Regions from separate parts of the Microbacterium sp. NFH-22A-Y genome, predicted to be linked through region 2. Evidence: predicted binding sites of a transcription regulator. Region 2 holds the regulator's gene; the other holds the start of a gene.
What was found. The regulator HspR, encoded in region 2, represses chaperone genes until heat shock. The targets are predictions, from matches to a motif close to AAGTTGAGTCNNNNNGACTCAACTT.
Positions count from the first base shown of each region.

Region 1: a site for HspR is predicted at 2,118-2,142, ahead of L0965_RS02680 (Hsp20/alpha crystallin family protein). Genes of this name have one in related genera too.

Region 1 covers NZ_JACBGF010000001.1:588,513-591,913, forward strand. The annotation lists gene L0965_RS02670 (L-serine ammonia-lyase, iron-sulfur-dependent, subunit alpha) at 1-808, shown strand, start outside; gene L0965_RS02675 (hypothetical protein) at 895-1,884, opposite strand; gene L0965_RS02680 (Hsp20/alpha crystallin family protein) at 2,181-2,636, shown strand; gene L0965_RS02685 (DUF2804 domain-containing protein) at 2,753-3,401, shown strand, end outside.
Region 2 covers NZ_JACBGF010000001.1:244,989-248,389, reverse strand. The annotation lists gene L0965_RS01140 (potassium channel family protein) at 1-445, shown strand, start outside; gene L0965_RS01135 (DUF2252 domain-containing protein) at 450-1,811, shown strand; gene L0965_RS01130 (heat shock protein transcriptional repressor HspR) at 1,818-2,261, opposite strand; gene L0965_RS01125 (DnaJ C-terminal domain-containing protein) at 2,264-3,247, opposite strand; gene L0965_RS01120 (nucleotide exchange factor GrpE) at 3,263-3,401, opposite strand, start outside.

The DNA.
Region 1 (3,401 bases), 340 kb from region 2:
CGTGCTCCCCGGCATGCTCAAGGTGAAGCGGCGCGCCGGAGCGATCCGGGCGCAGCTGGAGGAGGTCGCCGCGTCCGGGCGGGAGCTGCCCGGGGAATGGCTGGGCGCGTTCGCCCTCGCCGTCAACGAGGAGAACGCCGCGGGCGGACGGGTCGTGACGGCGCCGACCAACGGTGCGGCCGGCATCCTGCCCGCCGTCGCGATGTACTGGTGGCGCTTCCTCGCCGACTCGGGGATCGGCGCCGCGAACGCCGTCACCCCGTACGGGGAGCTGGTCGGCTCGGCGCTGCTCGGCCTGCACGGCGAGACCGATCCCGTGCCGGAGGCGGTCGCGGCCTCTGCCGAGGCGCTCGCCGAGGCGAACCGGCGCCGCGGCATCCGTCGGTTCCTGCTGACGGCGACGGCGCTGGGCTCGCTGTTCAAGGCGAACGCGTCGATCTCGGGTGCGGAGGGCGGATGCCAGGCCGAGGTCGGCTCGGCGTGCGCGATGGCGGCCGGCGGGCTGACGGCCGTGATGGGCGGGACGAACCGTCAGATCGAGAACGCCGCGGAGATCGCGATGGAGCATCATCTGGGCCTCACCTGCGACCCCGTCGGCGGGCTCGTCCAGATCCCCTGCATCGAGCGCAACGCCATCGCGGCCTCCACCGCCGTGACGGCGGCGCGTCTCGCGCTGCGCGGCGACGGCACCCACTACGTGCCGCTGGACGCCGTCGTCGAAACGATGCGCCAGACCGGCATCGACATGTCGACGAAGTACAAGGAGACGAGCGAGGGCGGTCTCGCCGTCAACGTCGTGGAGTGCTGAGCACCGGCTCGCAGCCGCGGCTCGGTTGGCGCTCGCGCCGCAAACCGTGCTGCCATTTCTAGCGAACGGGCCCACCGAGCGGCCGGTCACGCAGGCGCGGCGCGGCGCGCGAGGGCGGCGCGCACCAGTGCCGCGCCGCAGGACGGATCCTGACGGATGTGCGCGGAGGTCAGGCGTACGACGTCCCAGCCGAGGTTCGCGTAGTCGGCGTACTTCTGGAGGTCCCGCGCCCACTGGCGACGCGAGGTGCGGTGGTGATCACCCTCGATCTCGACGGCGACCTGGTGAGCCCGGAACGCGCCGTCGCTGATGCCGAGCAATCGCCCGTCCGAGGTGCGCACCTCGACGTCGAGCTCGGGCTCCGGCAGGCCGGTCCCGATGAGCGACAGTCGCCAGTCGGTCTCGAGCGGCGACATGCTGCCCGTGCGCAGCAGGGGGAGTGCTGCCCGGAGCTTCCCGATTCCCTGTCGGCGTCCTGCGGCGACGGCCGCACCCAGGTTCTCGGGCCTGGCGAGCTGGCGTTCGGGCACACGCCGCCCCCATCCGTCGCGGGGCACGCGGATGATCGCGTCGCCGATGACCACCAGATCGCGTGTCGAGTGCTCACGGGCGAGCATCGCCCAGGTGGAGCCGAGCGTCGCGACGGGAATTCCGGCCCGGACCGTGGAGTGGACGAGCATCGGCGCGACCTGCACGGCGGCGATGCCCGTCCGCCGGAGCGCACGGTGCGGCGCAGGCACGGCGACGTCGAGGTCGCCGGATGCCGCGGCATCCGCGTCGAGGAGGGGGAGTCCGTGGATCGCGAGCGCCGTCGTTCCGATGTAGAACGCGTGGGGCGGAAGCACCAGCACGTGCGCGCGGACGCGACGCAGGATGGCGCGCCGCGCGATCTCGTCCGGGGCGTCCTCGCCGAGCGTCGCCGCGTCGTCTGCCTCACGCCGGAGGCGGACTCCGCGGAAGGGTGCGTCCAGGTCGCGCGCCGCGAGTCGTCCGCGGGCGACGCCCGCCGCCGCCGCATCGGCGGCGGTGAAGACCTGGGGCAGAGTCGACGGAAGCGGGCGTGGTGGGCGCGGCATCCCCTCAGCGTGGGCGCATTCGCTGCCGTCGCGCGCCGCGCCGCGAGGCCCCGTGGAGAACGTGCGCGGGTGCGCCGTCTGGGGAGGAGGAGGGCGCTGCCCGGCGAGTTGGCGCCGACGCCGGAAACGGTGGCGTGGTTTCCGGCTCGTGCGTCAACTGAGCCCGGGCAGGTCGGAGGGTTCGCTGTGCGTGAACCGTTGGCACTCTCCTGGTGTGAGTGCTAATCTGAAGCTAGTTGAGTCGACGAGGCTCAACTTTCAGAACTCACAGAGCCATACACGAACAGGAGAGAACAATGGCCACGTATGACCCGTTCCGTGACCTCGACCGCATCGCGTCGGGCCTCTTCGACACGCGCCGCGGACCGCGCCGGATGCCGATGGACCTCTACCGCGACGGCGACCACTACGTGCTGAGCGCCGACCTGCCGGGCATCGATCCGGGCTCGGTCGACATCGACGTGGACGGCCAGCTGCTGACGATCCGCGCCGAGCGCACCCTCACCGAGGGCGAGGGAGTGAAGTGGATCACGCGCGAGCGCGAGACCGCGAGCTTCCTGCGTCAGCTCAACCTCGGCCAGGGCATCGACACCGACGGCATCGCCGCGACCTACAGCAACGGCGTGCTGACCGTGACGATCCCCGTGAGCGAGAAGGCCAAGCCGCGCAAGGTCCAGGTCGTCGCCGACGGCGGCGCGCCCACGATCCAGGCCCACGCGTCGGCACAGGAGCCGCAGCCCGTCGAGCCGTGACCGTCGGCGCCCTGCGCCACCGCCCGAACCGCCCCGCGTCCGCCTCGGACCGGGGCGGTTCGCGTCGACAGCGCTAGTGTCGAAGCACCCGACCCGGAACGTCAGCAAGGATGCCGATGCCCGACCTCCCCGCCGCGCACGAGCGCGAGCTCACCGCACCCGTCTCCCTCACGCGCCCCGACGGCCGGCTGAACCCGGCCGCGATCGGGTTCAGCCGGAGGCCCCTCGTCGACACCGACGGCATCGGCCGGGGGCGCGGCCGGTTCGTGCGGTCGTGGGGTCGCAACAAGCGGTGGGAGTACTGGAACGTCATCACGCCCACGCACATCGTGTCGCTGACCGTGTCGTCGCTCGACTACGCCGCGGTCCACGAAGTGTGGATCCGCGACCGCGCCACCGGACGCACGTGGTCCCGCAACGCCACCGTCCTGCCCTCGCGCGAGGTGTCGCTGCCCGGCTCGCTCGGCACGGGCATCACGATCGCCCGTCATCGCGACCTCGCGGCGACCATCACGCCCGCCGAGCGCGGGCAGCTCTGGCGGCTGCACGCGGAGATCCCCGCCGCGTCGTTCGACATCACCGTGACCCGCCCGCCCGGCCATGACCTGCTCGCCGTCGTGGTGCCGTGGTCGTCCCGGCGCTTCCAGTACACCGTGAAGGACGTCGCGCTGCCGGCATCCGGCACGCTCACCCTCGACGGGATCGATCACGACGTGCCGGCCGGATCGTGGGCGGTCCTGGATCACGGGCGGGGCCGCTGGCCGT
Region 2 (3,401 bases):
CCTGCGTCCGTTCGTGATCCTCGCCTACCTGTGGCGGCTGCCGTGGTTCCGCGCCAGCGCCTCGCGCCAGCGGCTGCGCCTGGTGATCCTCGTCTCGATCTTCACGCTGCTGTTCGTGTTCACGGCGTCGACGCTCGTGTGGCTCGCCGAGCGGCAGGACGCCCACGCGAACATCGTCAACCTGGGCGATGCGATCTGGTGGGGCTTCTCGACCCTGGCGACGGTCGGCTACGGCGACTTCGTCCCGGTGACACCGCTCGGTCGGACGATCGCCGTGGGGCTCATGATGGGAGGGCTCATCGTGCTGGGTGTCACCAGCGCCACGGTGATCTCCGCGCTCACCGACCAGATGCACCGGGTGGGCCAGCGTCTCCAGCACGAACGCGCGCTCGACGCCGCCCGCGGCTCGACGCCGGGGGACGCCGACGATTCGATGCCATCATGAGCGCATGACCCTCGCTTCCTGGACAGCGCCCACGAGCCGGCAGAGCGCGCACGAGGAAGGCCGCCGCGAGCGCCGACGCTTCCCCCGGAGGATGCTGGCCGAACTGCCGACGCACCGGCGCGACCCCCTCGGCATCCTCTCCGCCCAGAACGCCGCCCGCGTCCCGGAACTCGTGCCGCTGCGCGACGAGCGCATGTCGGCCAGCCCGTTCGCGTTCTATCGCGGCACTGCGGCGCTCATGGCGGACGACCTCGCGGCGGGGCCGAGCAGCGGCATCCTCGTCGCGTCGTGCGGCGACGCCCACGTCGCCAACTTCGGCTTCTACGCCTCGCCCCAGCGCACGCTGGTGTTCGATCTCAACGACTTCGACGAGTCGGCGTGGGCCAGCTGGGAGTGGGACCTCAAGCGCCTGGTCGCCAGCATCGTCGTCGCCGGTCAGGCGACCGGACGCGACGACGCGGTCACCGCGGATGCCGCGCGCGCCGCGGTCGTGCGCTACGCGCGGGCCCTCGCCGTCGGCGACACCACGACGCCGCTCGCGCGGTTCTACCAGCACTTCGACGCCGCGGGCGGCCTGATCGGCGGCGACAAGGCGTCGCGGAAGGTGCTGCGTGCGGCGATCGCGGACGCCGAGAAGCGCACCGGCGACAAGGCCGTGCGCAAGATGACCGCCCTCGATCCCGACGGCCGGCTGCGCTTCGTGGAACAGCCGCCGACGATGACCCACGTCACCGACGAGATCGTCGCCGCGGTGGATGCCTCCCTCGCCCAGTACATCGCGACCACCCGCGCCGATGTGCAGCTCGTCCTGTCGCACTACTCGCTGTCGGACGTCGTGCGACGCGTCGTCGGCGTGGGCAGCGTGGGCACGCGCTGCTACGTGGCCGTGTTCGTCGACGGCGACGGGGCCGCCCTGCTCATGCAGGTGAAGGAGGCCGGCCGCAGCGTGCTCGAGGAGTACGGGGGCGCCGCGCAGCCCGCCGAGCTCGCCTCGTTCGTGGCGAGCCACGGGCAGGGCGGCCGGGTCGTCGCCCTGCAGCGGATCCTGCAGGGCTCGTCCGACCCGTTCCTCGGGCACTTCCGCGGCGCGAGCACCGACTACTACGTGCGCCAGTTCCGCGACATGAAGGGCGGGATCGACGCGGAGACGCTCGAGGACGCGCCCTTCCGGCTCTACGCCCAGGCGTGCGCCACGGTGCTGGCGCGTGCCCACGGCCAATCCCCGAACGCGGCGCGCGTGGTCGGCTACCTGGGTGCGGGGCGGGCCGCCGCAGAGTCCATCGTGGAGTGGGCGTACGGATACGCGGCGCTCTCCCGCACCGACTACGGCGCCTTCGTCGACGCCGTCGGCACCCGCACCGTCTAGTCGCCGCTACTGCTCGGGATCGGCGTCCGCCGCGGGCAGCGGTCGCCACAGGACGACTTCCGTCGCCCGGCGCACGCGCGTGCCGTGGCGGAGGGTCACGACCGACCCCGTCGCCCCCGCCGCGAAGACGCGGGAGCGACGGGCGAGCTCCTCCTGCAGCCGCTGCTCCAGCTCGGCGACGCGACGGCGCAGGCCGCGCGCCTCGTTCTCGAGCTCGATCAGCCGCGAGATGGCCGGCAGGCTCATGCCCTCGGCCGAGAGCGCGGCCACCTCGCGCAACTGCTTGACGTGACGCAGCGAGTAGCGCCGCGACCCGCCCTGGGTGCGGCCGGGGACCACCAGCCCCAGCCGGTCGTACTGGCGGAGGGTCTGCGGGTGCATGCCGGCGAGCTCGGCGGCGACGGCGATCGCGAAGATCGGGGCCTCCTCGTCGGGCTGCTCGTCGCTCATCGTCACTCCCGGGCCTTGGCCATGAGGTCGGCGCGCGGATTCTCCTTCGGCTCCAGCTCGTGGAAGCGCTCCAGCGCCTCCTTCGCCTGGTCGTCCAGGTGCGCCGGGACGGCGACCTGGACCTCGGCGAGCAGATCGCCCGTGCCCTTCGCGGTGTGGACACCTCGGCCCTTGACCCGCAGCACGCGACCCGACGGGGTGCCGGGCGCGACGCGGAGCTTGACGGGATCGCCGCCGAGCGTCGGCACCTCGATCGTCGCCCCCAGCGCCGCCTCCGTGAAGGTCACCGGGACGGTCACGCGCAGGTTGAGCCCGTCACGCGTGAACACCGGATGCGGCCGCACGGTGACGCTCACCACGACATCGCCCGCCTCGCCGCCGTCGGGCGACGGCCGTCCGCGTCCGCGCAGCCGGATCTTCTGGCCGTCGGAGACCCCGGCCGGGATCTTCACCTTGAACGGCTTGCCGTCCTCGCCGGCCAGCGTGATGGTCTCGCCCTTGACGGCGGTCTGGAAGTCCAGCGTGGTGCGCGCGGTGACGTCGGCACCGCGCTGCGGACCGCCGTAGCCGCGGAATCCCCCGGTCGACTGACCGAAGCGTCCCGAGCCGAAGCCGCCGCCCTGGCCGAACATCGAGAACAGGTCGTCGAAGTCGGCCGACTGCGCCGACCCGCGCGACTGGCCGAAACGGCTGAAGACGTCCTCGAACCCGCCGGCACCCGCGCCGGGCGCCTGGAAGCGTGCGCCTCCGGCGCCCATCGCGCGGATCTGGTCGTACTCCTCGCGCTGGGCCTTGTCGGAGAGCACGGCGTACGCCTCGCTCATCTCCTTGAACTTCGCCTCTTTCGCCGGGTCTCCCTGCGTGGAGTCCGGGTGGTAGGTGCGCGCGAGCTTGCGGTACGCCTTCTTCAGGTCGGCCTCGGACACGTCTTTGGAGACGCCCAAGACCTTGTAGAAGTCCTTGTCGAACCAATCCTGACTGGCCATGGACACCTCCTCCCGTCAGTCGGCGGAACCGGCGACGACGACCTTGGCCGGTCGCAGTTCGATCGTGCCCAGGCGGTAGCCGACCTCGACGACATCGAGGATGGTGCCGTCCTCGACCCCGCCGGGGTTCGGGGCGTGGAAGATCGCCTCGTGC